3 regions of the Streptomyces sp. NPDC048338 genome follow, and region 2 is predicted to be linked to each of the others. Evidence: predicted binding sites of a transcription regulator. Region 2 holds the regulator's gene; each other region holds the start of a gene.
What was found. The regulator HrcA, encoded in region 2, represses chaperone genes, less so after heat shock. The targets are predictions, from matches to a motif close to TTNGCACTCNGNNNNNCNGAGTGCNAA.

Region 1 (9,797 bases), on a different contig from region 2:
CCAGCCGGTCGGCGCCCAGCATCCCTCGCAGGAGCTGCCGCGCGATGTCGTCCGGCAGCATCCGGAAGTACTCCGGCGGCGCCCAGGGCGTGTGCGAGAAGTGCCCGATGCGCAGGTCGGGGCGGAGTTCGCGGAGCATCCCCGGCACCAGCGCCAGGTGGTAGTCCTGCACCAGGACGCAGGCGCCGTCGTCCGCCTCGTCCGCCAGTGCCCGGGCGAAGGCACGGTTGTACGTCTCGTACGCCGCCCACCGGCGCCGGAACTCCGCGTCGAAGACCGGCTCCAGCGGGGTCTGGTAGAGCATGTGGTGGACGAACCAGAGCACCGAGTTCGCGATGCCGTTGTACGCGTCGGCGTGGACGTCGGGGTCGATGTCGAGCATGCGTACACCCGGCTCGCCGATCCCGCGCCGGACCGCCTCCCGGTCGCCGTCGCCGAGTGCCGCGCACACCCACACGCTGTCCTCGGACGACACGGCGCTCAGCCCGGAGACCAGGCCGCCACCGCCCCGCCGGGCGTCGAGCGTGCCGTCCTCGCCCACGGCGTACGAGACAGGTCCTCGGTTGGAAGCCACCAGCACAGAAGCCATGTGGCGAACCTAGCCCGTCCCGGAAACGCTCAAACGTACGTATACAAGACAGCCGCGTTCGGCCACGGTCAGTGATCGCCGCGCTCGCGCAGGGCCGCGCGTGCCACCGCGCCCGTCGCCGCCAGGGCCAGGACGAGACCGCCGAGCAGCCACAGCCGGGGGTCGCCGGCCCCGGTCCCCGGCATCCGGCCGCGGGACCCGTGCGCGGCGACCGGTGCCCGCCCGGGGGTCCGCTCCGCGAGACGGGCCCCCGGCTGCCGGTCGTCCCCGGCGGGCCCGGCCGCGGAGTCGGCAGGCGTCGGGGGCGCGTCCGCGGAGACCACGGACGGCCCGGCGGCGGGCACCACCGCGTCCGCGGCGGCGGGACCGGTCACGGCGAGGAGGAGTGCGGCCGCCGTCAGCACGCCGGCCGCCGCCGTTCTGCCCAGGGGAGAGGTGCGTCGCATAACAGCGAAATGTAGGCAAAAACGATCATCGGGTGGCGTTACGCCACGCGGCGCTGCGCGTACTCCGCGATCTCGACCATCGGAGGACGCTCCTCCGTGTCCACCGGGTACGTCCGCGGCACGAAGCTCCCGCGCGCGCCCGGCCCGTCGCCCCCCTCGGCCCGCTCGAACTGCGTCAGCCAGGGCCGCACCAGATGCCCGCGGGACAGCCGCAGCTGCGCCGTCCGGTAGATCGCCGCCGCCATCCGGCCGAGAGCCTGCTCGTCCTGGTGACGGTGCTTGCGCACCCCCACGTCGACCTGGGCGAGCGCGTCCAGGCCCGCCGCATGCAGCGCGTCGACCAGCAGCCCCAGCTCCACGCCGTAGCCGACCGGGAAGGGCAGCCGCTCCAGCAGCGAGCGCCGCACCGCGTACTCGCCGCCCAGTGGCTGCACGAAGCCGGCCAGCCGCGGCCAGTGCAGGTTCAGCAGCGGGCGGGCCACCAGCTCGGTCACCCGGCCCCCCTGGCCGGGCGCGTCCCCGAGCGGCCGGTCGTACATCGCCTTGACGAAGTCGACGCCCGGATCGGTCAGGAGCGGGCCGACGATCCCCGAGACGAAGTCCGCCGAGAAGTCCCGCAGATCGGCGTCCACGAAGCAGACGACGTCCCCGTCCGTCGCCATCAGGGACCGCCACAGCACCTCGCCCTTGCCGGGCAGGGCGGGTATCCGCGGCAGGATCGCGTCCCGCGCCACGACCCGGGCCCCGGCCGCCGCCGCCACCTCGGCCGTGCGGTCGGTGGACCCCGAGTCGACCACCACCAGCTCGTCCACGAGCGGGACCGCCCGCGACATCAGCTCCCGCCGGATCACCGCGACGATGTCCCCGACCGTCGCCTCCTCGTTCAGCGCGGGCAGCACGACGCTGACCCGCGTGCCCCGCTTCGCGGCCAGGAGCTGCTCCAGCGGACGGTCTGTCACGGACCAGGACCGCCGGGCCAGCCAGCGCTCCACTTCATCCAGCACGTCCGTTACTCCCCAGTTGCCGTTTGTGTGATCCATCTCGCGGTTCGGACGACTATCTCAACAGTCCGCGCCTTCGGTTACAGTCTTGAACAACGCCGAGGTCCGACGCACGTCGGGGTGCCGTCGGCGTCCACACAACCGCACCACCCAATCGAATACCGCTCATCCAGAGGGGCAGAGGGAAACGGCCCGTTGAAGCCCCGGCAACCCTCCAGTCGGTCTCGTCCGCAGTCGTCGCACTGCGCCCGCGAGGCTCCCGGCTAGGGAAGGTGCCAAATCCGTCTCATGGCGACGTCCGCCATGGGAAAGATGAGGAGAAAGGGCCTCGCCTCCATGGCTGTACAGACTGTTTCCACCGCTTCCACGGTCGACCTCGGTCCCGCTTCCGGGCTTTCCTGTCGGGAATGTGGCGAAGTTTTCCCCCTCGGCCCGATTTTCGCCTGTGAGCTGTGTTTCGGCCCCCTCGAAGTCGCGTACGACCTCCCCGTCGGCGACCCCGAATCGCTGCGCAAGCGGATCGAGGCCGGCCCCGCCAACATCTGGCGCTACGCCCCGCTGCTGCCCGTCCCGGCCGACGTCGCAGAGAAGCCGAACCTGAACCCCGGCTGGACCAAGCTCGTCCAGGCCGACAACCTCGCCCGCGAGCTCGGTGTCGAGCCCGGCAAGCTCTTCGTCAAGGACGACTCCGGCAACCCGACGCACTCCTTCAAGGACCGCGTCGTCGCCCAGGCCCTCGAGGCCGCCCGCGCCTTCGGCTTCACCACCCTGTCCTGCTCCTCCACCGGCAACCTGGCCGGCGCCGTCGGCGCCGCCGCCGCGCGCGCCGGCTTCCGCTCCTGCGTGTTCATCCCGCACGACCTGGAGCAGGGCAAGGTCGTCATGGCCGCGGTGTACGGCGGCGACCTCGTCGGCATCGAGGGCAACTACGACGACGTCAACCGCTTCTGCTCCGAGCTCATCGGCGACCCCCTCGGCGAGGGCTGGGGCTTCGTCAACGTCAACCTGCGCCCGTACTACGGCGAGGGCTCCAAGACGCTCGCCTACGAGATCTGCGAGCAGCTCGGCTGGCGGCTGCCCGACCAGATCGTCATCCCGATCGCCTCCGGCTCCCAGCTCACGAAGATCGACAAGGGCCTGCAGGAGCTCGTGAAGCTCGGCCTCGTCGAGGACCGGCCCTACAAGATCTTCGGCGCCCAGGCGGAGGGCTGCTCCCCGGTGTCGGCGGCCTTCAAGGCCGGCCACGACGTCGTGCGCCCGCAGAAGCCGAACACGATCGCCAAGTCCCTGGCGATCGGAAACCCGGCCGACGGCCCCTACGTCCTGGACATCGCGCGCCGCACGGGCGGCGCGGTGGAGGACGTGAACGACGAGCAGGTCGTCGACGCGATCAAGCTGCTCGCGCAGACCGAGGGCATCTTCGCCGAGACGGCGGGCGGCGTGACGGTCGGCGTCACGAAGAAGCTGATCGAGGCGGGCCTCATCGACCCGAGCCTGACCACCGTCGTCCTGAACACCGGTGACGGACTCAAGACCCTGGACGCGGTGGCCGATACCTCCCAGGCGACCGCCACCATCCGCCCGAGCCTGGACGCGTTCCGCGACGCCGGCCTGGCCCACTGACCACCCCCGTCACGGAAGGCAGCACCCCCATGAGCGTCAAGGTCCGCATCCCCACCATCCTCCGCACCTACACGGGCGGTCAGGCCGAGGTTCCGGCGGAGGGCACCACCCTCTCCGAGGTCATCGCCGACCTGGAGAAGAACCACACGGGCATCGCGGCCCGCGTCCTGGACGACCAGGGCAAGCTGCGCCGCTTCGTGAACGTGTACGTCAACGACGACGACGTGCGCTTCGAGCAGGGCCTCGAGACGGCGACGCCGGACGGCGCCGGCGTGTCCATCATCCCGGCCGTCGCCGGGGGCTGCTGAGCCCCGGGGTTACCCGCAGTCACCTGAATTGCCCCTTCCGTCGAGAAACGGAGGGGGCAATTCTGCATGGTTGAACGAGATAGAGTTGGGGAAGTCCCCTCCGCTGCTCATGCCAGGCGCATATGAGAATGCGCCCGGACCTGACAAGAAGCAGCCAAAGTGTTCGAGTCTTGTGTACCTTCTGCGCACTTTGCCGGGCCCGACTTGCCCCGTAATTCAGCAAATTCTCCGCAATTCTCCTTTCCTGCATGCCCAGAATTCTCGTCCGATTGACCTGTTGCAGAGGGCAGTTGGGCAGATACATTCAGCCGCGGTCGACGCGTTCCGGCGCAGGGTCTGACCCGGGGTCGCGAAGTGCGGTCCCGCGCAAGGGCCAGTAATAGGGGAGTTAGGCATGGCTCAGGGCACCGTCAAGTGGTTCAACGCGGAGAAGGGCTACGGCTTCATCGCGGTCGACGGTGGTGCGGATGTATTCGTCCACTACAGCGCGATCCAGATGGACGGCTACCGCACCCTTGAAGAGGGTCAGCGAGTCGAGTTCGAGATCTCGCAGGGCCAGAAGGGTCCGCAGGCGGACATGGTCAAGCTCGCCGTCTGAACGCGGCGCGATCGGCCACCACATACGCACTCACGCCGAGAGGTCCGCATCCTGACCGGATGCGGACCTCTCGTGCGTCTCCGCGACACCCCGCGCGGCGTCCGGCCTCCCTCGCCGCGCCGGAACCGCGCCGACGCGCCGCCCGTGCGCGCCCGTCGCGCCCCGCCGTGCGGCCCGATCCCCGAGAGGCGCTTGCACTCGCATGGGTCGAGTGCTAATCATTGGCGTTAGCACTCTGAAGGTGAGAGTGCTTACGAGGATCGGGCAGACGAGGCCCGCTGGCCAGGTGGGGCAAGGAACCGCCGGGCACGCAGGCCGTCCGTCGCGGGCGTCGGCGCGGTCCTGGAGCGTTATCCACCCCATGTCCGGGAGGACCACTTCACATGGCCAAGATCATCGCGTTCGACGAGGAGGCCCGGCGCGGTCTCGAGCGCGGCATGAACCAGCTCGCTGACGCCGTCAAGGTCACCCTCGGCCCGAAGGGTCGCAACGTCGTCCTCGAGAAGAAGTGGGGCGCCCCCACGATCACCAACGATGGTGTCTCCATCGCCAAGGAGATCGAGCTCGAGGACCCGTACGAGAAGATCGGCGCCGAGCTGGTCAAGGAAGTCGCCAAGAAGACGGACGACGTCGCCGGTGACGGTACGACCACCGCGACCGTCCTCGCCCAGGCGCTCGTCCGCGAAGGCCTGCGCAACGTCGCCGCCGGCGCCAACCCGATGGCCCTCAAGCGCGGCATCGAGAAGGCCGTCGAGGCCGTCTCCGCCGCCCTGCTCGAGCAGGCCAAGGATGTCGAGACCAAGGAGCAGATCGCTTCCACGGCCTCCATCTCCGCCGCCGACACCCAGATCGGCGAGCTCATCGCCGAGGCCATGGACAAGGTCGGCAAGGAAGGCGTCATCACCGTCGAGGAGTCCCAGACCTTCGGTCTGGAGCTGGAGCTCACCGAGGGTATGCGCTTCGACAAGGGCTACATCTCGGCGTACTTCGCCACCGACATGGAGCGTATGGAGGCGTCCCTGGACGACCCGTACATCCTGATCGTCAACTCCAAGATCTCCTCCGTGAAGGACCTGCTCCCGCTCCTGGAGAAGGTCATGCAGTCGGGCAAGCCCCTGCTGATCATCGCCGAGGACGTCGAGGGCGAGGCCCTGTCGACCCTGGTCGTCAACAAGATCCGCGGCACCTTCAAGTCCGTCGCGGTCAAGGCCCCGGGCTTCGGCGACCGCCGCAAGGCCATGCTGAACGACATCGCCATCCTCACGGGCGGCACGGTCATCTCCGAGGAGGTCGGTCTCAAGCTCGAGAACGCCGGCCTGGACCTGCTGGGCCGCGCCCGCAAGGTCGTCATCACCAAGGACGAGACCACGATCGTCGACGGCTCCGGCGAGAGCGACCAGGTTGCCGGTCGCGTCAACCAGATCCGTGCCGAGATCGAGAACTCCGACTCGGACTACGACCGCGAGAAGCTCCAGGAGCGCCTCGCGAAGCTGGCCGGCGGCGTGGCCGTCATCAAGGCCGGCGCCGCGACCGAGGTCGAGCTCAAGGAGCGCAAGCACCGCATCGAGGACGCCGTGCGCAACGCCAAGGCGGCCGTCGAGGAGGGCATCGTCGCCGGTGGTGGCGTGGCCCTGCTGCAGGCCTCCTCGGTCTTCGAGAAGCTCGAGGGCGACCTCACGGGCGACGAGGCCACGGGTGCCGCGATCGTGAAGCTGGCCCTCGAGGCCCCGCTGAAGCAGATCGCCGTCAACGCCGGCCTCGAGGGCGGCGTCGTGGCGGAGAAGGTCCGCAACCTGCCCGTCGGCCACGGCCTCAACGCCGCGACCAACGAGTACGTCGACCTCATCGCCGAGGGCATCATCGACCCGGCGAAGGTCACGCGCTCCGCGCTGCAGAACGCCGCGTCGATCGCCGCGCTGTTCCTCACCACCGAGGCCGTCATCGCCGACAAGCCGGAGAAGGCCGCTGCCGGCGCTCCGGGCGGCATGCCGGGCGGTGACATGGACTTCTGAGCCCCGGCTCGGTAGTTCCTCGCTGAACGCGAAAGAGGGCTGCATCCCCGTCACGGGGGTGCAGCCCTCTCGCGTTGCCGCCCGAGGTCAGCGCACGTCGATCCAGTCCTCGCCGCCGAACGCCTGGAAGTGCGTCCCGTCACCGTAGTAGCGGACCGTGTACCAGCCGTCGACGGACGCCGTGGTCTTCAGGGAGACCGCGCCGTTCGAAGCCGACGTGCCGGACGCCACCTTCTTCCAGGTGCTCTGCCCCCACGGCCGGAACCACACGCTCACCGGCTGGGCCCCGAGAGCCCGCCAGCCACTGCTGTCGTGCTGGAGCGAAGCCGTCACCGTGATCGTCGCGCCCTTGCGGACCGGCTCCGGAGCCGCGTTCACGCTCTGCACCCGGGTCGGCGTGCGGACGATGTAGAACGGCTTGCTCACGGACTCCGCGTACTGGTCCGAGATCAGGTGCCTGACCCGGAACCAGCCGCCCGTGTTCCACGCGCCGATGCCGAAGGGCACCCGGACCGAGGAGTAGAAGTCGGTCGAACCGATCTTCTTCCAGCCGGTCCGCCCGTCGGGCGACTGCTCCAGCACCACCGTCTGGTTCGACGAGATGCCCGACCAGCGCTCGTACGTCGAACGGAACGTTCCCCACACCGTCAGGCGCGCGTCGGTCGCGAGCGAGTAGTTCAGGACGTCCGTACGCGAGTCCAGCGGCATCACCAGACGGCCCTGCACCGGCGAGAACGCCTGGAACAGGTCGGCCGACGAGACGGTCCAGCCCTCCGCGTTCGGGCCCGGAGCGGCGACCAGCTTCGCCGTGAAGTTGCCCTCCGCGTCGGTCCGCACCGTCTGCGGGAACGGCGTGGCCTCGTGGTAGTAGTCGTGCGGCGCGCCCAGAACCACCCGCACCGGCTGGTCGGCCAGCGGGGCACCACCGTTCTCCGGGTCGGTGACCCGGCCGGTGATCGTGACGACCTCACCGCTGACCGCACGGGTCTTGTCGGCGGAGGCGGTCACCGTCATCTTGCGGGCCTGCCACTCCGAGAACCACCGCCAGTCGTAGGTGCTGCCGTGCACCTCGGAGCTGTCCTCGCTGAACGTGGCCTTGTACGACTCGTACTGCCGCGTCGCCGGGATCGGGTCGCCGGAGAACTCGCCGCCGTCCGTCGTGACCGCGGACAGCACCGGGCCCTCGTCCGGCGTCGAGCGCTGGTACGAGACCGAACGGCCCGGCAGCGGAACCACGTCACCCGAACCGGGCTGGACACCCGTCAGCTTGCCCTGCGGGCGGATGTTCGGGTCGTTCCAGCCGGGCACGCCGACGGCGAAGGTGAGCAGCGGCCGCAGCGTGAAGTCCAGCGTGCCCGCGTTCGTGCGGGTCACCGTGTTGCCCAGCGAGTCCGTGGCCGTCACGTCGATCGCGTACTTGCCGAGCGCCGGGATGGTCCCGCCGTCCTCGGCCAGCTTGAGCGTGGCCTCCGAGGGAAGGGCGAACGTGCCCTTCGTCTGCTCGACGAGCGCCGGCACGTCGGCGAGGACGGTGTCGCCCTGCCGGACCTTCGCGGACACCGAGGTGACGGCCGCCTGCGGCGCGTCCGTCCACGCGGTCACCCGGAAGACACCGCGCTGGTCGGCGTCCGTGACGGCCCGCCCGATGCCCACGGGGGCCGGCGCACCGGGCGTCTCGTCGGCGAGGGCCGGAGCGGCCCCCGCGCCGATGGCGAGCGCGGTGACGAGGGAGACGGCGGAGAACCGCAGGTCAGAGCGCATCGACATAGATGGTCCTCGACTCGCTGTAGAAGTAACCGGACTTGGACTGCAGGAACAGGGCCCACGTGCCGTCGCCGTAATTGGTGGTGCTGAAGCTGAAGTTGCCGTAGCTGTTCGTCGCCACGTCCTTCTTGGCCCAGTACCAGTTCGGGTCGCCCTTGGGCTTGAAGACCAGCGTCAGCTTGGCGCCCGGCATGGCCTTCCAGACCCCGTTGACCTTCTGCTGCACGAGACCCTTGACCGTCATCTGCGTGTTCGTCCGCGGCCGCGACGGGCTGATCGTGACGTTGACGATCCGGGTCGGGTTGCGGGCGAGACGCACCGGGGTGCTCGTCTTCGAGACGAAGCGGTCGGTCTCCGGGTGGTAGATCCGGTAGAGGCCGTCGGTGTAGCCCCAGACGTCGAACGAGTAGGTGCAGTAGTCGCTGACCGGAGCGGACTTCAGCTGGCCCCAGGTGCGCCCGTTGTCCAGCGACACCTGGAGCGCGACCCAGTCGCGCTTGGTGGCGCAGTAGGTGGTGCCGTCACCCAGCTGCCCGTAGGCGGTGACCTTGCCGAACTCGTCCAGGCTCATCCGGTACTGGGTGTACGAGAACTGCTGCGGGACCGCGATGGCGGCCACGTCGTACGGACGGTCGTTGCCCTTGCCGTAGTAGACGGAAGGACGCAGCCCGGTGTAGACGGCGCCGGTCGTGTACTGGACCCGCGCCTGATAGGTGAAGGAACCGTCGGGCAGCGAGGTGCCGGAGCCGATCTCGTTGCGCAGCGCGGTGTCGTACGACAGCGGCTCGCTGCCGGTGGAGACCACCGGGGCGCCCGCGAACGACTGCCAGCCGTCCCTGGTCAGCCGCTCGACCCGTCCGGTCCCCCGGACGTCGGTGCCCGCGAGGACACGGAACCTGTCGGTGTCCGAGGTGATCCGGTACGTCAGCTTCTCCACGCCCACGGCGGGGAGTTGACGCGCGGCGTCGGGGTCGACACCGGTGGCCGGGTCGACCACCGCGGTACCGCCGGTGATCTCGGCGTCCGGCGTGAACGGCAGCGAGAACGCGCCGTCGGTGCCGGTGGTGGCGAGGGCCGTGGTGGTCCTCGCCGCGGAGTAGGCGTCGCGCAGGTTCAGCGTGACCCTCACCGAGGTGCCCTCGGCGGCGGGCGTACGCTCCCCGGTCGCCGGGTTCCAGGTGGTGGCCGTGCCGGACAGGACGACGTCCCGCCGGTCGTAGCTGGTGGCCTTGCGGTCGAAGGCGACCGCGCCGACGCCGGTGTGCAGCTTGTAGCCGAACGTGCCGCCGGTCCAGCGCTCGACGACACCGCCGGGCAGACGGAATTCCACCGCCAGCGGGTAGTCGCCGAACGCGGTGCCCTCCGGGAGCCGGATCGGCGCGTCGGTGGTCCAGGCGTTGGAGTCCGTCGAGGTCAGCTCGTCGGTCGAGGCGAGGACCGGGGCGTCGGGGGCGGT
Region 2 (9,797 bases):
GCACGGCGTGGGGACGACCGTGCCGAAGCCCTGGCACTGCGGGCAGGGGCGCGAGGTCATGACCTGGCCCAGGAAGGACCGGGTGACCTGGGAGACCTCGCCGCGACCGCGACACATGTCACAGGTCTGCGCGGAGGTGCCGGGCGCGGCGCCCTCGCCGGAGCAGGTCGTGCAGACGACCGCGGTGTCGACCTGGATGTCCTTGGTCGTGCCGAAGGCGGCCTCGTTGAGGTCGATCTCCAGCCGGATCATGGCGTCCTGGCCGCGGCGGGTGCGCGAGCGCGGCCCGCGCTGCGACGCCGTGCCGAAGAAGGCGTCCATGATGTCCGAGAAGTTCCCGAAGCCACCCGCGCCGAAGCCGCCCGCGCCGCCGCCGCCGGCCTGCGAGAGCGGGTCGCCGCCGAGGTCGTAGACCTGCTTCTTCTGCGGGTCCGACAACACCTCGTAGGCGGCGTTGATCTCCTTGAAGCGCTCCTGCGTCTTCGGATCGGGATTGACATCCGGGTGCAGCTCGCGGGCGAGCCGCCGGAATGCCTTCTTGATCTCGTCCTGGGACGCGTCGCGGCGCACGCCGAGTACGGCGTAGTAGTCCGTGGCCACTTACGACTCCGCCAGGATCTGTCCGACGTAACGTGCCACTGCGCGTACCGCTCCCATCGTTCCGGGGTAGTCCATGCGGGTCGGTCCGACCACGCCGAGTTTGGCGACTGCCTCGTCGCCCGAACCGTAGCCGACCGCGACGACGGACGTGGACGTGAGGCCCTCGTGGGCGATCTCGTGCCCGATCCGTACGGTCATGCCCGAGTCCTTGGCCTCGCCGAGCAGCTTGAGGAGCACGACCTGCTCCTCCAGCGCCTCCAGCACCGGCCTGATCGTGAGGGGGAAGTCGTGCCCGAAGCGGGTGAGATTGGCGGTGCCGCCGATCATCAGCCGTTCCTCGTGCTCTTCCACCAGGGTTTCCAGCAGGGTCGCGAGCACCGCCGTGACCGTGCCGCGGTCCTCCGTCTCCTCGAAGGACTCCGGAAGATCCTGCACCAACTGCGGCACATCCGCGAAGCGGCGGCCGACGACCCGGCTGTTGAGCCGGGCCCGCAGGTCCGCCAGCGCGCTCTCGCCGAACGGCGCCGGGCAGTCGATCATCCGCTGCTCGACCCGTCCCGTGTCCGTGATCAGGACGAGCATCAGCCGGGCGGGGGCCAGCGAGAGCAGCTCCACGTGCCGGACCGTCGAACGGGTCAGCGAGGGGTACTGCACGACGGCGACCTGCCGGGTCAGCTGCGCCAGCAGCCGGACGGTGCGCCCGACGACGTCGTCGAGGTCGACGGCGCCGTCCAGGAAGTTGTGGATGGCTCGCCGCTCCGGCGTCGACAGCGGCTTGACGCCGGCGAGCCGGTCGACGAACAGGCGGTAGCCCTTGTCCGTGGGGATGCGCCCGGCGCTGGTGTGGGGCTGGGCGATGAAGCCCTCCTCCTCCAGGACCGCCATGTCGTTGCGCACGGTGGCCGGCGAGACGCCGAGCTTGTGACGCTCCGTGAGGGCCTTGGAACCGACCGGCTCCTCCGTCCCGACGTAGTCCTGGACGATCGCGCGCAGCACCTCGAGCCTGCGTTCGCTGAGCATGGCGCACACCTCCAGCTGTCGTCGTTCCGGTTGCTCCGTGTTTGGCACTCGCCCTGTCCGAGTGCCAGGAATCCCCCGGCCAGTGTACGGCGGCGGGCATCGCTCCTGGCAAGGAGGCCGCGTCCCTGCCGCGTCGTAGCGGATAGCGTCGCCGCATGAATGTCGCTTGGGAAGAGTCCGGCTGGGAACGACTCGGTGACGGCGTGGGCCGCCGGCGGCTGCCGGGCTGGGACGCCACGGTGGGCCTGGTGCTCGGCGAGGCGGCCGTTCTGCTGTACGACACGGGCTCCACGCTCCGCGAGGGGGCCGAGCTGCGGGCCCAGGTGGAGGCACTGACGGGGGGCCGGAGAGTGACGCACATCGCACTGAGCCACCCGCATTTCGACCACGTGCTGGGCACCGCGGTGTTCGCCGGGGCGGAGGTGTACGGCGCGGTGGGTCTCGACGAGCTGCTGCGGCGGGAGGCGGACGCGCTGCGGACGGACGCGGTGCGCCAGGGGGTGGACGAACATGCGGCGGAGGAGGCCGTCGACGTCCTGGTGACCCCGCGCCACACGGTGTCCGGCGAGTGGACCCTCGACCTGGGCGGGCGGCAGGTGCTCCTGGCCAACGTCGGACCCGGCCACTCGGGCCACGACCTGGCGCTGCTCGTCCCGGACCCGGACGGCGGCCCCGAGGTCGTCTTCTGCGGCGACCTGGTCGAGGAGTCGGGCGAGCCGCAGGCCGGGAGCGACGCGATCCCCGCGCGCTGGCCGGCGGCGCTCGACCGGCTGCTGGGGCTGGGCGGCGAGGAGGCCGTGTACGTGCCGGGGCACGGGGCCGTCGTCGACGCCGCGTTCGTGCGGACGCAGCGCGATGAGCTGGCACGGCGCTTCGGAGTGTCATAACGTCGCGCGAATGCGCAGCTACAACCCGGATCTGACGCCCCCTTGGAAGCGATCGGCCCCCGTCCCGGAGGTCCCCGCCGAGACGGACCTCGTCGTCGAGGAGGTGGCGACGGGGTTCTGCGGGGCGGTGATCCGCTGCGAGGCGGGCACGGTGACCCTGGAGGACCGCTTCGGCAAGCACCGCGTCTTCCCGATGGAGCCACGCGGCTTCCTGCTGGAGGGCCGCGTGGTGACGCTGGTCCGGCCGCCCGCGGGGCCGGCGCGTCCCACCCGGACGGCGTCGGGTTCGATCGCGGTGCCCGGCGCGCGGGCGCGGGTCGCGCGGGCGGGCCGCATCTACGTGGAGGGCCGCCACGACGCCGAACTCGTCGAGCGGGTCTGGGGCGACGACCTGCGCGTGGAGGGAGTCGTCGTGGAGTACCTGGAGGGCGTCGACGACCTCCCGGCGATCGTCGCGGAGTTCGGGCCGGCACCCGACGCGCGGCTGGGCGTCCTCGTGGACCACCTGGTCCCCGGGTCGAAGGAGTCCCGCCTGGCCGCCTCGGTCACGGGCGACGACGTGCTGATCGTCGGCCACCCGTACATCGACGTCTGGGAGGCGGTGAAGCCGTCCTCCGTGGGCATCCCGGCGTGGCCGGCGGTTCCGCGCGGGCTGGACTGGAAGACCGGCGTCTGCCGGGCCCTGGGCTGGCCCGAGAACACGGGTGCGGCCTGGCGCCACATCCTCTCGAAGGTCCACAGCTACAAGGACCTGGAACCGGCGCTGCTGGGCCGGGTCGAGGAGCTGATCGACTTCGTGACGGCGCCGGAGGCGTAGGTACGGCCCGGGGGGCGGTGGCCGCCGCCCCCCGGCCCGCGCATCCCGGGCCCTGCCCGGACAACACGCCCTAGTCGACCAGGTCGCGGACCACCGCGTCCGCGAGGAGCCGCCCGCGCAGGGTCAGGGCGGCCCGGCCCGCCTCGTAGGCGTCCGGTGCCAGGAGCCCGTCCGCCAGGGCCTTGCGCGAGGCCGTGAGACCCGCCGGGGCCAGCAGCCCCAGCTCCACGCCCTCACGCAGCCGGAGCTCCAGCAGGATCCGCTCCACGCGGCGGTCCTCCGCCGTCAGGACCTCCCGGCCCGCGCCGGGCGAGCGCCCCTCGCCCAGGGCCGCCGCGTACGCGCCGGGGTGCTTCACGTTCCACCACCGGACGCCGCCGACGTGGCTGTGCGCGCCCGGCCCGGCGCCCCACCAGTCGGCCCCGCGCCAGTACAGCTCGTTGTGCAGGCAGCGGCCTGCCTCGGAGGTGGCCCAGTTGGAGACCTCGTACCAGTCGAAGCCGGCCTCGGCGAAGACGGTGTCGGCGATCAGGTAGCGGTCCGCGTGGACGTCGTCGTCGGTCATCGGCACCTCGCCGCGGCGGATCCGCCGGGCCAGCTGCGTGCCCTCCTCGACGATCAGCGCGTAGGCGCTGACGTGGTCGGGCCCGGCGCCGATCGCCGCGTCGAGCGAGGCCCGCCAGTCGTCGTCGCTCTCGCCGGGGGTGCCGTAGATCAGGTCCAGGTTGACGTGCTCGAAGCCCGCGGCCCGCGCCTCGGCCACGCAGGCCTCGGGCCGGCCGGGGGTGTGGGTCCGGTCGAGGACCTTCAGGACGTGCTGCCGCGCGCTCTGCATGCCGAAGGAGATGCGGTTGAAGCCACCCGCGCGCAGCTCCGCCAGGTAGGCCGGGTCCACGGACTCCGGGTTGGCCTCGGTGGTCACCTCGGCGTCGTCCGCGAGGCCGAACTCGTCGCGGATCGCGCCGAGCATCCGGACGAGATCGCCGGCGGCGAGCAGCGTGGGTGTGCCGCCGCCCACGAAGACGGTCCGCACCGGCCGCGGGTCGTCGCCGAGCACCTTCCGGGCCAGCCGGATCTCCTCGACGACCTGTCCCGCGTAGTTGTCCCGGGAGGCGAGCACGCCGCCGGCACCGCGGAGCTCGCTCGCGGTGTAGGTGTTGAAGTCGCAGTACCCGCAGCGGGTCGCGCAGTAGGGCACGTGCAGGTAGAACCCGAGCGGTCGCGCCCCGGCCCCTTCCAGGGCGTGTGCGGGCAGCGCCCCGTCCTCGGGCATGGGCTCACCATCGGGCAGTACGGAAGGCATGAGCCCATTGTCCCGTACTGCCCGAGGTGAGCCTCCGGCCTGTGGAAAACCCCGGATCAGGCCTCGCGCGCTCCCGCGTACATCTCGTCGATGAGGTGCTGGTAGGTGCGCTCCACGACCGGGCGCTTCATCTTGAGGCTCGGGGTGAGCTCGCCGTGCTCGACGTCGAGGTCGCGCGGCAGCAGCCGGAACTTCTTGATCGTCTGCCAGCGCTGGAGGCCCTCGTTGAGGCGCTCGATGTAGCCCTGCACGAGCTTGTCGGTCTCCGGGGAGCCGACGACCTCCGCGTAGGTCTTCCCGCCGAGGCCGTTCTCGGCGGCCCAGCCGAGGATGGCGGGCTCGTCGAGCGCGATGAGCGCGGAGCAGTAGTTCCGGTCGGCGCCGAGGACCACGATGTTCGAGACGAACGGGCAGACGGCCTTGAACTGGCCCTCGATCTCCGTCGGGGCGATGTACTTGCCGCCGGAGGTCTTGAAGAGGTCCTTCTTGCGGTCGGTGATCCGCAGGTAGCCGTCGGCGGACAGTTCGCCGATGTCGCCGGTGTGGAACCAGCCGTCCGCCTCCAGGACCTCGGCGGTCTTCTCCGGCAGCCCGTGGTAGCCCTCCATGATGCCGGGGCCGCGGAGCAGGATCTCGCCGTCGTCGGCGATCCGGACCTCGGTGCCGGGCAGCGGCTTGCCGACGGTGCCGGTGCGGTACGCCTCGCCCGGGTTGACGAAGCTGGCCGCGCTGGACTCCGTCAGGCCGTAGCCCTCCAGGATGTGGATGCCGGCGCCGGAGAAGAAGTAGCCGATCTCGGGCGCGAGCGCGACCGAGCCGGAGACGGCGGCGCGCAGCCGGCCGCCGAAGGCCTCACGGAGCTTCTTGTAGACGAGCGCGTCGGCGACCTTGTGCTTGGCCGTGAGACCGAAGGGCGCGGAGGCGGTGCCGGTGCGGCGGAAGTTGTCCTGGGTGACCTTGGCGTACTCGCGGGACACGCCGGCCGCCCACTGGAAGATCTTGTACTTGGCTCCGCCGCCCTCGCGGGCCTTGGCCGCGACGCCGTTGTAGACCTTCTCGAAGATGCGGGGCACGGCCGCCATGTAGGTCGGCTGGACCACCGGCAGGTTCACGATGATCTTGTCGATCCGGCCGTCGACGGCGGTGACGTGACCGACCTCGATCTGGCCGGAGGTCAGTACCTTGCCGAAGACGTGCGCGAGCGGCAGCCAGAGGTACTGGACGTCGTCCTGGGTGACCAGTCCGGTGGCGGCGATGGCCTTGGCCATGTACGACCAGTTGTCGTGCGGGAGGCGGACGCCCTTGGGGCGGCCGGTGGTGCCCGAGGTGTAGATCAGCGTGGCGAGCTGGTCCGCGGTGATCGCGGCGACCCGCTCCTTGACCGCCTCGGGGTGCTTCTCCAGGTACGCCTTGCCGCGCGCCTCCAGGTCGGCGAGCGAGATGACCCAGTCGTCCGTCTCCACGTCCGTGGCGTCCAGGACGACCACGTGGTGCAGGTTCGGCAGCTCGGCGCGGCGCTCGACGGCCTTGGCCACCTGTGCCGCGTCCTCCGCGATCAGGACCCGGGACTCGGAGTCGGAGAGGATGAACGCCGACTCCTCGGCGTTGGTCTGGGGGTAGACCGTGGTGGTGGCGGCGCCCGCGCACATGACACCGAGGTCGGAGAGGATCCACTCCACCCGGGTGGCGGAGGCGAGTGCGACCCGCTCCTCGGGCTGGACGCCGAGATCGACCAGTCCGGCGGCGATGGCGTAGACGCGCTCGGCGGCCTGTTCCCAGCTGAGCGACTTCCAGTCGTCGGGTCCCTGGCCCGAGGCGGCCGGGACCGGGTAGCGATAGGCCTCCGCATCCGGAGTCCGCGCGACGCGCTCAAGGAAGAGGGTCGCCACGGAGGGCGGCCGGTTCTCGATCTGGGTCAGTGTGTCGCTCACGACGTCCTCCGGGCGGCGGCGGTGCGTTCAGGCGGTGCGTTCTGGGTGTTCTACGCGTTCTAACTGGCGAGTAACCTTCGAGCCGGGATCAGAGTAGATGGCCGAAGACCGCCCGCGTAAGAGCCTGCGGCCCGCCGCTTCATACCCGCTTCATAACGAACGGGCCCCCGCACTGTTCGTGCGTGAGCCCGTTCGATGCATCAGTCATCTGATCGGCCGAAGTCCCCGCGGCCGGACGAGACGTCCTACTTCTTCTTGCTCGCGGAGTCGTCACTCGACAGGACGGCGATGAACGCCTCCTGCGGGACCTCCACGGAACCGACCATCTTCATCCGCTTCTTGCCCTCCTTCTGCTTCTCCAGCAGCTTCCGCTTACGGGAGATGTCACCGCCGTAGCACTTGGCGAGGACGTCCTTGCGGATGGCGCGGATGGTCTCGCGGGCGATCACCCGGGAGCCGATCGCGGCCTGGATCGGCACCTCGAAGGCCTGCCGCGGGATGAGCTCGCGCAGCTTGGCTACGAGCCGCACGCCGTACGCGTACGCCGCGTCCTTGTGGGTGACGGCGGAGAAGGCGTCGACCTTGTCGCCGTGCAGCAGGATGTCGACCTTGACCAGGCTGGACGCCTGCTCGCCCGTGGGCTCGTAGTCGAGGGAGGCGTAACCGCGCGTCTTGGACTTCAGCTGGTCGAAGAAGTCGAAGACGATCTCGGCGAGGGGCAGGGTGTAGCGGATCTCCACCCGGTCCTCGGAGAGGTAGTCCATCCCCAGGAGGGTGCCGCGACGGGTCTGGCAGAGCTCCATGATCGCGCCGATGAACTCGCTGGGGGCGAGGATCGTGGCGCGCACGACGGGCTCGAACACGTCGTTGATCTTGCCCTCGGGGAACTCGCTCGGGTTGGTGACCGTGTGCTCGCTCCCGTCCTCCATGACCACGCGGTAGACCACGTTGGGGGCGGTGGCGATCAGGTCGAGGCCGAACTCGCGCTCCAGGCGCTCCCGGATCACGTCCAGGTGCAGCAGGCCGAGGAAGCCGACGCGGAAGCCGAAGCCGAGGGCCGCGGAGGTCTCCGGCTCGTAGACCAGGGCGGCGTCGTTGAGCTGGAGCTTGTCGAGCGCGTCACGCAGGTCCGGGTACTCCGAGCCGTCCAGCGGGTAGAGGCCGGAGAACACCATCGGCTTGGGGTCCTTGTAGCCGCCGAGCGCCTCGGTGGCGCCCTTGCTCAGGGAGGTGATCGTGTCACCGACCTTGGACTGCCGGACGTCCTTCACACCGGTGATGAGGTAGCCGACCTCGCCGACGCCCAGACCGTCGGAGGGCGTCATCTCCGGGGACGAGACGCCGATCTCCAGCAGCTCGTGGGTGGCGCCGGTGGACATCATCCTGATGCGCTCACGCTTGTTGAGCTGGCCGTCCACCACACGGACGTAGGTCACGACGCCGCGGTAGGAGTCGTAGACCGAGTCGAAGATCATCGCGCGGGCGGGGGCGTCGGCGACGCCGACGGGGGCCGGGACGCGCTCCACGACGCGGTCGAGCAGCGCCTCGACACCCAGACCGGTCTTGGCGGAGACCTTCAGCACGTCCTCGGGCTGGCAGCCGATGAGGTTCGCCAGCTCCTCGGAGAACTTCTCCGGCTGCGCGGCCGGCAGGTCGATCTTGTTCAGCACCGGGACGATGGTGAGGTCGTTCTCCATCGCCAGGTAGAGGTTCGCCAGGGTCTGCGCCTCGATGCCCTGCGCCGCGTCGACCAGGAGGACCGTGCCCTCGCAGGCGGCGAGCGACCGCGAGACCTCGTAGGTGAAGTCGACGTGCCCGGGGGTGTCGATCATGTTCAGGATGTGGGTCTTCCCCTGGCCCTCGCCCTCCGTGGGCGCCCAGGGAAGACGGACGGCCTGGGACTTGATCGTGATGCCGCGCTCGCGCTCGATGTCCATCCGGTCGAGGTACTGGGCGCGCATCTGCCGCTGGTCGACCACTCCGGTCAGCTGGAGCATCCGGTCGGCAAGGGTCGACTTGCCGTGGTCGATGTGCGCGATGATGCAGAAGTTGCGGATCAGAGCCGGGTCGGTACGGCTCGGCTCGGGCACGTTGGTAGGAGTCGCGGGCACGCAGGGTCTCGTCTCGGGGCGATGTCGGATCGATACGTAGGCTCCATGGTCCCACGACTGGGATGCGACGCTCGGTTTGGGCGGGCCGGAGGGCTGCTGATACCGTGGACAGCTGTGTCTCGTATGCCCTCTCAGCTACGGGTCACCCTCTCAGAAACAACATCGAACCTGAAAAGGCTCTTTCGTGGCGAACATCAAGTCCCAGATCAAGCGGAACAAGACGAACGAGAAGGCGCGCCTGCGCAACAAGGCCGTCAAGTCCTCGCTCAAGACCGCGATCCGCAAGGCCCGCGAGGCCGTCGCCGCGGGTGACGTCGAGAAGGCCGTCGTGGCTTCTCGCGCCGCCTCCCGCGCGCTCGACAAGGCTGTCTCGAAGGGCGTCATCCACAAGAACGCCGCCGCCAACAAGAAGTCGGCGCTGGCCACCAAGGTTGCCGCCCTCCAGGGCTGAGCTCTGATGTAACCGCCGGACGGGACCCAGCGGGCCCTCTCTCCCGCTCCCACCCGGCAACCCGGACCCGTGCGCGATACGCGTTCGCCACGCGTGCACGGGCCCACCGTCTTCACACCGAAGGCCCCGCGTCCTCCTTCCCCGGGAGGAGCGGGGCCTTCGGTGCGTTCGGGCCCGGACGCCCGGCGTTTTTGCCGTTTCCTCAAAGAAAATTGCCTCCTCGCCACCAGGGGGTCAGGGTGGCCCGCGGACGGCCCCGGCGGGACCGTCCGCCCCTTCCCGTCCACGCGGACCGGTCCGCCTTCCGCCGCCCGGCACTCCGGGCAGCCGGCCGCCGCCCGTCCGCCGTGAGGAGCCGCCATGTCTTCCGTACCGCCCCCGTCCTCCGTCCCGTCCTCGTCCACCGCGCCGTCTCCGATCTCCGCGCCGTCCCGGTCCTCCGCGCCGTGCGGGTCGGGCACTCCGGGCCAGACCACCGACGCCCGTGCGTTCTGGGAGGAGCGCTACCGGGGCAGCGACCGCGTCTGGAGCGGCCGGCCCAACCCGCTCCTGGTACGTGAGGTGGCCGCGCTGCGCCCGGGCACCGCACTGGACCTGGGGTGCGGCGAGGGCGCCGACGCCGTATGGCTGGCGGAGCAGGGCTGGCGGGTCACCGGCGTGGACATCTCGGCCACGGC
Region 3 (9,797 bases), on a different contig from region 2:
ACCGCCGTCAACGGCGCGCTCGTCCTCGCCGTCGTCTACATGCTCTTCCCGCTCGTCTGGCTGCTGACCGCGGCCACCAAGGACGCGGGCGGCCTGCTCGCCGGGAACGCCTTCTCCTTCGAGGGGTTCGACCTCGGCGGCAACCTCTCGCGCCTGGCCGACCACAACGACGGCATCTACTTCCACTGGTACCTCAACAGCCTGCTGTACGCGGGCGTCGGCGCCCTCGCCTGCTCGCTGATCAGCGTCGCCGCCGGCTACGCCTTCGACAAGTACGACTTCCCCGGCAAGGAGAAGCTCTTCGGCGTCGTCCTGCTCGGCGTGCTCGTCCCCACGACGGCCCTCGCCCTGCCGATGTACCTGCTCGCCAGCGAGGTGGGCGTCGTCAACACCTACTGGGCCGTGCTCGTCCCCGTCCTGGTCAACCCCTTCGGGGTCTACCTGGCACGGGTGTTCAGCTCCGGCTACATACCCGACGAGGCGCTCGAGGCCGCCCGCATCGACGGCGCCGGCGAACTGCGCACCTTCTGGTCGATCGGTCTGCGCATGGTGATGCCGGGCTTCGTGACCGTCTTCCTCTTCCAGTTCACCGCGATCTGGAACAACTTCTTCCTCCCCCTGGTGATGCTGTCGGACCAAAAGCTCTTCCCGCTGAGCCTCGGCCTGTACGCATGGAACAGCAACGCCCACGCGGAACCCGAGTTCTACCCCCTCGTCGTCACCGGATCCCTGCTCGCCGTCGTCCCCCTCGTCGTCGCCTTCGTCTCCCTCCAGCGTCACTGGAAGGCGGGTCTGACCGCCGGCAGCGTCAAGTGAGGAGCTCTCGTCCCACGATGCACGACACCACCGACACCCCGAAGCCGGCCGGCGGCCCGGAGACGGCGGCCGGACGGCCGGCGCTGCTGCTCGCCATGGGCCCCGGCATCGCCGACCGGCTGCTGACCGACGCCCATCGCGCCCGCCTCGCGGACCTCTCCCGTACCGACCCCCGCCTCGTCGCCCACGACCTGGCCACCCCCACCCCGGCGGTCGCGGCGGCCCTGGCCGAGGCCGAGATCCTCTTCACGGGCTGGGGCGCGCCCCTGCTGACGGCCGAGGTCCTGGACCGGGCACCGCGGCTGCGGGCGGTCGTCCACGCCGCCGGCTCGGTCAAACACCATGTCACCGACGCCTGCTGGGACCGCGGCCTCGCCGTCACCTCGGCGGCGGCGGCCAACGCCCTGCCCGTCGCCGAGTACACGCTCGCCGCGATCCTCTTCGCCGGCAAGCGGGTCCTCCACTCCGCCCTGCGCTACGGACAGGTCCGCGCCGAGCACGCCTGGCTGGCCGAGGCCGATGCGGAGGTGTGGGGCAACTACCGCCGGACGGTGGGCATCGTGGGGGCGTCCCGGATCGGCCGCCGCGTGATCGAACTGCTGCGCCCCTTCGACTTCGAGGTGCTCCTCCACGACCCGTACGTGGACGCCGCCGAGGCCCGGGCCCTGGGCGTCGGCCTCGTCGGGCTCGACGAACTCTGCGCCCGCAGCTCGATCGTCTCCGTGCACGCGCCCCAACTCCCCGCCACGCACCGGATGATCGGCGCGGCACAGCTGGCAGCGATGCCCGACGGCGGGACGCTCGTGAACACCTCGCGCGGTTCACTCGTCGACGAGGACGCGCTCCTGACGCATCTGCGGACCGGCCGGCTGCGCGCGGTCCTCGACGTCACGGACCCGGAGGTCCCCGCCGCGGACTCGCCCCTGTACGGGCTGCCGAACGTCCTGCTCACCCCGCACGTCGCCGGCTCGCTCGGCAACGAGCTGCACCGCATGGCGGACCAGGCACTGGAGGAGGTGGCGCGGTACGGGCGGGGCGAGCCGTTCCGCGAGCCGGTACGCGCCTCGGACCTGACCCGGTCCGCGTAGGCCGGTCCCGGCCGGGCCCGCCGGGGCCCGGCCCGATCCCGGCGACCGGCCCAGGGCCTCTCGTCCGGATCTCGCCGGGCTCGCGTGCCCTGGTGCACCGACCCGGCCTGATCCAAGGGAAAGACCCTAGACTGGAAAGGTCCCACCCGGTCCGGGAGGCGCCATGACATTCGTACAGATAATCGATTGCAAGACGAGTCGGATCGACGACATGAACCGGCTCATGGACCTGTGGGTCGAGCAGACCAAGGGCAAGCGCACCGCGACCCACAGTCTCATCGGCAAGGACCGCTCCGACACCTCCCACTTCGTGGAGATCGTCGAATTCCCCTCGTACGACGTGGCGATGAGGAACTCACAGCTCCCCGAGACCGACCGGATCTTCCGGGAGATGGTCGCCCTCTGTGACGAGATGCCGACGTTCACCGACCTCGACGTCGTCAAGGACATCCAGCTCTACAAGGCGACCGCCCGCCGGTTCTTCGAGCTGATCAGCGCCGAGGGAGAGCTCGCGCCGCTGGACGAGGTCTTCGCCGAGGGGTACCACGACCACGACCCGACCAACGTGCAGGACGTCTTCGGCATGGACGCGGTCCGGCGCGAGGTGGAGATGTGGCGGGGCGGCTTCGACTTCGACTTCATGGTCGACGACCAGATCGCCGAGGGCGACAAGGTCTGCACCCGCTGGACCTGGAACGCCACGCACACGGGCGATTTCATGGGCCTCGAGGCCACCGGCCGGAAGGTCTCCATGACCGGCACCGTCATCCACCGCTTCCGCGACGACGGCAAGGCCGTGGAGGGCTGGTGGCAGTACGACCTGCTGGGCCTCATGGGGCAGCTCGGGGCCGTCGAGACCTGACCGGAGAACGGGCGACCGGAGAACGGACCACCCGAGAACGGGCGAGGCCCGGCGTCCCCGCGACGGGGACGCCGGGCCTCGGCTGCGTGTCGGGCGGGCCGGCCACGCGGGGCGTTCCGGGCTGCGCGGCCGAGGCGCCGCACGGGATCCGTGCGGCGCATCGGCGCGCTGCCGTGGAGCGGTGTGTCAGTGCGAGTGACCGTGGCCGTGGCCGTGGCCCGCGTCCGCCGGCTCCTCTTCCTTCTTCTCCACCACGAGGGTCTCGGTGGTGAGGAGGAGGGAGGCGATCGAGGCGGCGTTCTCCAGCGCGGAGCGCGTCACCTTCACCGGGTCGATGACGCCGGCCTTGACCAGGTCGCCGTACTCGCCGGTCGCGGCGTTGAAGCCCTGGCCCTTGTCGAGCTCCGCCACCTTGGAGGTGATGACGTAGCCCTCGAGGCCGGCGTTCTCGGCGATCCAGCGCAGCGGCTCGACGGCGGCGCGGCGGACGACCGCGACACCCGTGGCCTCGTCGCCGGTCTTGTCGAGGTTGCCCTCGAGGACCTTGACGGCGTGGACCAGAGCGGAGCCACCACCGGAGACGATGCCCTCCTCGACCGCGGCGCGGGTCGCGGAGATGGCGTCCTCCAGACGGTGCTTCTTCTCCTTCAGCTCCACCTCGGTGGCGGCGCCGACCTTGATCACGCACACGCCGCCGGCCAGCTTCGCGAGGCGCTCCTGGAGCTTCTCGCGGTCCCAGTCGGAGTCGGTGGACTCGATCTCGGCCTTGATCTGGTTGACGCGGCCCTGCACGTCCTCGGACTTGCCGCCACCGTCGACGATGGTGGTGTCGTCCTTGGAGATGGTCACGCGGCGGGCGGTGCCCAGCACGTCCAGACCGGCCTGGTCGAGCTTGAGGCCGACCTCCTCGGCGATGACGGTGGCACCGGTGAGGGTGGCCATGTCGCCGAGCATCGCCTTGCGGCGGTCGCCGAAGCCCGGGGCCTTGACGGCCACGGCGTTGAAGGTGCCACGGATCTTGTTGACGACCAGGGTCGACAGGGCCTCGCCCTCGACGTCCTCGGCGATGATCAGCAGCGGCTTGCTGGAGCCGGCCTGGATGACCTTCTCGAGGAGCGGCAGCAGGTCCTGGATCGAGGAGATCTTGCCCTGGTGGATCAGGATGTACGGGTCGTCGAGGACGGCCTCCATACGCTCCTGGTCGGTGACCATGTACGGGGACAGGTAGCCCTTGTCGAAGGCCATGCCCTCGGTGAAGTCGAGCTCCAGGCCGAAGGTGTTGGACTCCTCGACGGTGATGACACCGTCCTTGCCGACCTTGTCCATCGCCTCGGCGATGAGCTCGCCGACCTGCTGGTCCTGCGCGGAGAGCGCGGCCACGGCGGCGATGTCGGACTTGTCCTCGATCGGACGCGCGGTCGCGAGCAGCTCGTCGGAGACGGCCTTGACGGCGGCGTCGATGCCCTTCTTCAGGGCGGCCGGGGAGGCGCCGGCGGCGACGTTGCGCAGACCCTCGCGGACCAGGGCCTGGGCGAGCACGGTGGCGGTGGTGGTGCCGTCACCCGCGATGTCGTTGGTCTTGGTCGCCACCTCCTTCACCAGCTGGGCGCCGAGGTTCTCGTACGGGTCGTCGATCTCGACCTCGCGGGCGATCGTGACACCGTCGTTGGTGATGGTGGGGGCGCCGAACTTCTTGTCGATGACGACGTTGCGGCCCTTGGGGCCGATCGTCACCTTCACCGTGTCGGCAAGCTTGTTGACGCCGCGCTCAAGGGCGCGACGGGCGTCCTCGTCGAACTTCAGGATCTTCGCCATGGGAGCGGTTCAGCCCTCTCGGAAATCGGGTGGAACGAACCGCGCCCCGGGGCGCCTGGAAGGGGCCTCGGGGCGCAGCTCAAAGCATCTGCTTCAGGTACTTCGGGTACTTCGGTGAATTACTTCTCGACGATCGCGAGCACGTCGCGAGCCGAGAGGACGAGGTACTCCTCGCCGCTGTACTTCACTTCGGTGCCGCCGTACTTGCTGTACAGCACGATGTCGCCGGTCTTGACGTCGAGCGGCAGACGCTCGCCGTTCTCGAAGCGGCCCGGGCCCACGGCCAGGACGACGCCCTCCTGGGGCTTCTCCTTGGCGGTGTCCGGGATGACCAGGCCAGAGGCCGTGGTCTGCTCGGCGTCGAGCGGCTGGACCACGATGCGGTCCTCGAGCGGCTTGATGGCAACCTTGGAGCTGGTGGTCGTCACGATCCGACCTCCCCCTTCGGAGATCTCACGGGGTTAACTGTCTGAGGTGGCGACCAGGTGGATCCGTCGTCGCGGGTGCCGGACCTGCCCGTCGCTGTGTTGGCACTCTCCAGTGGGGAGTGCCAGACCCGAGACTATGACTGCGATTAGCACTCGGTCAAGCGGAGTGCCAATTCAGTGCCGTGTGGCGATTCGGTCCCGCTCCGGGAAACGGTCTGACGGACCCTTTGGTTCCGCATGTCGGCCGGCCCGCGCGTGCCGGCCGGCGCCCTCGTGGTCCCGGGCATCCGGGTGCCGCTCCGCCGCCGCGTGCGGCCTCCCGTGCGGCCGGGCGGGCTCGTGGGGCCACGACCGGGCGGCCGTGCGGAACATCCGGGCGGCCGTCTCGCTCAGGGTCCCTTCCCCGGCGGCGACACCGGGGGCGCCTGCGCCCCCGCGGACCGGCCGCCCGGCGTGCGCCGCATGCCGGGCCTCCCCCACCGGGCCGCGCGCCGCCGGCACCGCGGCCGCCGACGGTCCCACGCCTTCCGCGGCCCTCCGGCCCAGGCGCTCGATCGGGTCCACGGACGACGCGCAGCCCGTCACCGCCAGGAGCGCGCCGGCCAGCAGCAGTCCGGCCAGCGGCCGGCGCGCCCGGGTCACACGTAGTCCTCGAGCTTCGCGACCGCGTAGCCCTTGGCCGTGATCGTCTTCATCACGCGGCGGATCATGTCGGGCATGGTGCCCTTCCAGTCCGCCTTGCCCCGGAAGTGCGTGAGCACGATGTCGCCGGGGTGCAGGTCCCGGTCCCACTCACGCCACTCCATGCGGTCCGGGAACGCCTCCGAGGCCCAGAGCGGCACCGCCTTGACCCCGCACGACTTGGCCGCGGTCAGCGTGTCCCGGTTGTAGTTGCCGTACGGGGGGCGGAAGAGCGGCGGACGCTTGCCGAACCGCTTCTCGATGGTGTCCTGCATCCCGCAGATCTCCCGCTTCTGCTCGGCGTACGAGAGCCCGGGCAGATAGCGGTGGTTGAGGGTGTGGTTGTGCAGGGAGACGCCGGCCTTCTGCATCTTCGCGAAGTAGCCGTAGTCCTCCTTGACCAGGTAGTCGCTCAGGAAGGCGCTGTAGGGGATGCCCAGTTCGGTCATCATCCGCAGCAGCTCGGGATCCTTCTCCGCCCCGTCGTCGATCGTCAGGAAGACGACCTTGTCCTTGGTCGGCACGGTGGTGAAGACGGGCGGCAGGCCCTCGCCGGACGTCTCGAAGCCCTTGCGGGTGGTGATCGTCGGCTTCACCCGGGGCGGCGCGGGCGCCTCCAGCGGCGGCTTGTCGAGGCCCCACTTCTTGGCGGCCTGCACCCGCGCGGCACGCTGCTTGCGGACCCTCTCCACGTACGCCTCCAGGGCGCCGGCCGCCCCCTCCGCGCGCGGCTGTCCCGCGGCGGGACTCGCGGGCCCCTTGGGTGCGCCGCCCGCGCCCCCGTCGCCCCCGGAGGGCCCGGCGCAGGCGGATCCGAGGGCGGCGACGAGCAGGACCGCACCCACCGACCGCCGCGTGCGGCGGCCTCGCTTTGTAAGCATTCGTTCCTTTTGTCGTACTAGCTGCATGGCGCCGCATCCTGTCAGCGCGAAGGCCCTGCGGCGTCCACGCCGTCGGCGCGCCGCGCGTACCGTCCCCCGGCCGGCCCACCAGGGCGTGCCCGGGAAGTCGCGCCTGGCCCGCGGGCAGACGCCGCCGCCTTCCGGACACGCCCTGGCAGGCGTGGCCCACAATGGGACGGGTGACCGACCTCGCCTCCTTCGCCGCCCTGCTCACGCCCGAGGGCCAGACCCTGCTCGCCGGCCTGCGCGACTACGACCCCGCGCAGGAACTGGCCGTCGCCTCCCGGCTGCGCCGCGAGCACCCGGCCGAACTGGTCACGGCGGCCCTCGGGCAGGCGCGCCTGCGCCAGCGGGCGGTGGCGAAGTTCGGCGCCGAGGACGCCCACCGGATGTACTTCACGCCCAACGGCGTCGAGCAGTCGACCCGGGCGACGGTCGGCACGTACCGCGCCGAGCGCTTCCGGGAGCTGGGCGTGCGCAGCGTCGCCGACCTGTGCGGCGGGATCGGCGGGGACGCGATCGCGTTCGCCCGTGCGGGCATCTCGGTGCTCGCCGTCGACCGCGACCCGCTGACCGCGGAGGCGGCCCGCGCGAACGCGGCCGCCCTCGGGCTCGACGGGCTGATCGAGGTCCGGTGCGCGGACGTGACGGAGATCGACACCGCGCCGTACGACGCCGTCTTCGTGGACCCGGCACGGCGCGGCGGGCGCGGCCGGATCTTCGATCCGGAGGCGTACTCGCCGCCGCTCTCCTGGGCGACGGAGGCGGCCCGCAAGGCCCGGCACGCGGCGTTGAAGATCGCCCCGGGCGTCCCGCACGAGGCGGTGCCCGACGAGGCCGAGGCCGAGTGGATCTCGGACGGCGGTGACGTGAAGGAGGCCGTGCTCTGGTTCGGCACGACGCCCGGCGCCCGGCGCGCCACGCTGCTGCCCGCCGGTACGAGCCTGGTGGGCCGGGGCCTGCCCGATCCCGCGGTCCGGGCGGTCGGCCGGTACCTCTACGAGCCCGACGGCGCCGTCATCCGCGCCCATCTGGTCGCCGAGGTCGCCGAGGAGCTGGCGGGCGGCCTCGTCGACGAGACGATCGCCTACGTCACGGCGGACGAGCTGCGGGCGACCCCGTACGCCACCGCGTACGAGATCACCGACAGCCTGCCCTTCAACCTCAAGAAGGTGAAGGCCCTGCTGCGCGAACGCGAGGTCGGCACCCTGACGGTGAAGAAGCGCGGCTCGGCGGTCGAACCCGAGGAGATGCGCCGCAGGATCAAGCCCAAGGGCCCGAACTCCGCGACGCTGTTCCTCACTCGGGTCGCGGGTGCTCCGACGATGCTGATCGGGCACCCGGCCGGCCGGTGAGCCGGACCGCGAAACGGTAGTGGCCGGCGGCCTTGGCCAGTCCGATGAGGCCGTTCACCCACAGGACGAGCCCGGCGCCCATCCCGTAGGCGACGAATCCGTAGCCGCCGTTCTCGCGGGTCGTGCCCGCCGGGACGGCGAACGAGATCCACAGGCCGACGGCGCACAGCAGGAAGGACCCCAGCAGCCAGCAGACGCTCCACACCGGGGCGCGCAGCCGGGCGTCGGCGGCCGCGTGGCGATCCAGCGCGGCCCACTCGCCCAGCCGGACGTGGGCCACCCGGTCGGCCCGGACCCCGCGGACGGTCAGCCAGACGCCCGGGACGAGAGCCCCGATGCCCAGGCACGCGGCGACCACGGCGGGCAGGAGCGTGATCGGGTCGAGCGCACCCTGGCCGAAGGCGGTCAGCAGGACGCCGACGAGGCCCCAGCCCAGCTCCACGAGCACGAGACCGACCAGGAAGAGCGTCAGCCGCTGCCCGCCCAGCAGCCGGCGCCCGAGCTCGTCCAGCGCGAGGGCCCGGTCGGCGAGCAGCGTCTCGCGGTCGGGCCAGTTCCGTATCTCGGGCGGCGGCGGGGGCGGGGGCAGCGGAGTACGACGGGGCATGACGGCAGCCTATGTTCCGGGACGGCCGGCGAGCGGACCGGACGCGTTCGGGCGCCGTCGCCCGTCACTCCTCCGACGGGAGCGATCGCGCCCGCGCGCGCAGGAGTTCGCGCTCCCGCTCGTTGCGGGTCAGGTCGGCCGCCCGCTCGAACTCGCTCCGCGCCTCCGCCGTCCGGCCCAGCCGGGCCAGCAGGTCGCCCCGCACGCTCGGCAGCAAGTGGTAGCGGTCCAGGGCGGGTTCGCCGGTGAGGGTGTCGGCGATGGCCAGCCCCGCCGCGGGGCCCTCGGCCATCGAGACGGCGACCGCACGGTTCAACTCGACCACCGGGGACGGGGCGACGGCGGCCAGCCGGCCGTAGAGCGCGGCGATGGTGCGCCAGTCGGTCTCCTCGTAGGTCGCGGCCCGGGCGTGGCAGGCGGCGATCGCGGCCTGGAGCGCGTACGGGCCGAAGGAGCCACCCTCCCCGGCGCGTTGCAGGGCCGTGAAGCCGCGCCGGATCAGCAGCCGGTTCCAGCGGCTCCGGTTCTGGTCGGCGAGGAGCACGGGCTGCCCGTCGGGTCCGGTCCTGGCCGTCGTCCGCGATGCCTGGATCTCCAGCAGGGCCGCCAGGCCGTGCGCCTCCCCCTCGTGCGGCATGAGCCCGGCGAGCACCCGGGCCAGCCGCAGCGCGTCCTCGCACAGCGCGGGACGCAGCAGGTCGTCGCCCGCCGTGGCCGCGTACCCCTCGTTGAAGATCAGGTAGATGACCTCCAGGACGGAGCCGAGCCGGGCCGCCCGGTCCCGCCCGTACGGCACTTCGAACTCCACGCCCGCCTTGGCCAGCGTCCGCTTGGCGCGCACGATCCGCTGCGCGACCGTCGGCTCCGGCACGAGGAAGGCGCGGGCGATCTCGTCCGTGCGCAGTCCGCCGACCAGTCGCAGCGTCAGCGCGGTGCGGGCCTCGGCGGACAGGACCGGATGGCAGGCGGTGAACACGAGCCGCAGCAGATCGTCGTCGATGTCGTCCGGGCCGGACGGTTCGGGGTCGTACGTCTCCTCCGTGAGCTCGCGGCCCACCTCGGCGAGCTTGCGCGCGTACGTCTCACGGCGTCGTACGAGGTCGACGGCGCGGTGCTTGGCCGCGGCCGTCAGCCAGGCGCCCGGCCGGTCCGGGACCCCGGTCCGCGGCCACTGCTCCAGAGCGGCGACGAGCGCGTCCTGGGCGATCTCCTCGGCGATGCCGACGTCGCGGACGATCCTCGC

Region 1: groL (chaperonin GroEL) is a predicted target of HrcA. The motif match lies at 4,757-4,783, and genes of this name have one in related genera.
Region 3: groES (co-chaperone GroES) is a predicted target of HrcA. The motif match lies at 5,156-5,182, and genes of this name have one in related genera.

The regions. Positions count from the first base shown of each region.
Region 1 is NZ_JBICYQ010000018.1:156,104-165,900, forward strand. Features, by position in the region: gene ACGFZF_RS34510 (trehalose-6-phosphate synthase) at 1-589, opposite strand, end outside; gene ACGFZF_RS34515 (hypothetical protein) at 658-1,035, opposite strand; gene ACGFZF_RS34520 (glucosyl-3-phosphoglycerate synthase) at 1,074-2,039, opposite strand; SAM riboswitch class I at 2,199-2,355, shown strand; gene thrC (threonine synthase) at 2,349-3,659, shown strand; gene ACGFZF_RS34530 (MoaD/ThiS family protein) at 3,689-3,967, shown strand; gene ACGFZF_RS34535 (cold-shock protein) at 4,362-4,565, shown strand; gene groL (chaperonin GroEL) at 4,949-6,577, shown strand; gene ACGFZF_RS34545 (hypothetical protein) at 6,665-8,338, opposite strand; gene ACGFZF_RS34550 (hypothetical protein) at 8,328-9,797, opposite strand, start outside.
Region 2 is NZ_JBICYQ010000001.1:829,305-839,101, forward strand. Features, by position in the region: gene dnaJ (molecular chaperone DnaJ) at 1-600, opposite strand, end outside; gene hrcA (heat-inducible transcriptional repressor HrcA) at 601-1,620, opposite strand; gene ACGFZF_RS03815 (MBL fold metallo-hydrolase) at 1,776-2,507, shown strand; gene ACGFZF_RS03820 (DUF3097 domain-containing protein) at 2,518-3,324, shown strand; gene hemW (radical SAM family heme chaperone HemW) at 3,395-4,627, opposite strand; gene ACGFZF_RS03830 (AMP-dependent synthetase/ligase) at 4,684-6,558, opposite strand; gene lepA (translation elongation factor 4) at 6,804-8,669, opposite strand; gene rpsT (30S ribosomal protein S20) at 8,854-9,120, shown strand; gene ACGFZF_RS03845 (class I SAM-dependent methyltransferase) at 9,481-9,797, shown strand, end outside.
Region 3 is NZ_JBICYQ010000013.1:300,968-310,764, forward strand. Features, by position in the region: gene ACGFZF_RS28925 (carbohydrate ABC transporter permease) at 1-816, shown strand, start outside; gene ACGFZF_RS28930 (hydroxyacid dehydrogenase) at 834-1,904, shown strand; gene ACGFZF_RS28935 (ester cyclase) at 2,068-2,766, shown strand; gene groL (chaperonin GroEL) at 2,953-4,581, opposite strand; gene groES (co-chaperone GroES) at 4,701-5,009, opposite strand; gene ACGFZF_RS28950 (polysaccharide deacetylase family protein) at 5,648-6,571, opposite strand; gene ACGFZF_RS28955 (SAM-dependent methyltransferase) at 6,763-7,947, shown strand; gene ACGFZF_RS28960 (hypothetical protein) at 7,892-8,554, opposite strand; gene ACGFZF_RS28965 (RNA polymerase sigma factor) at 8,619-9,797, opposite strand, start outside.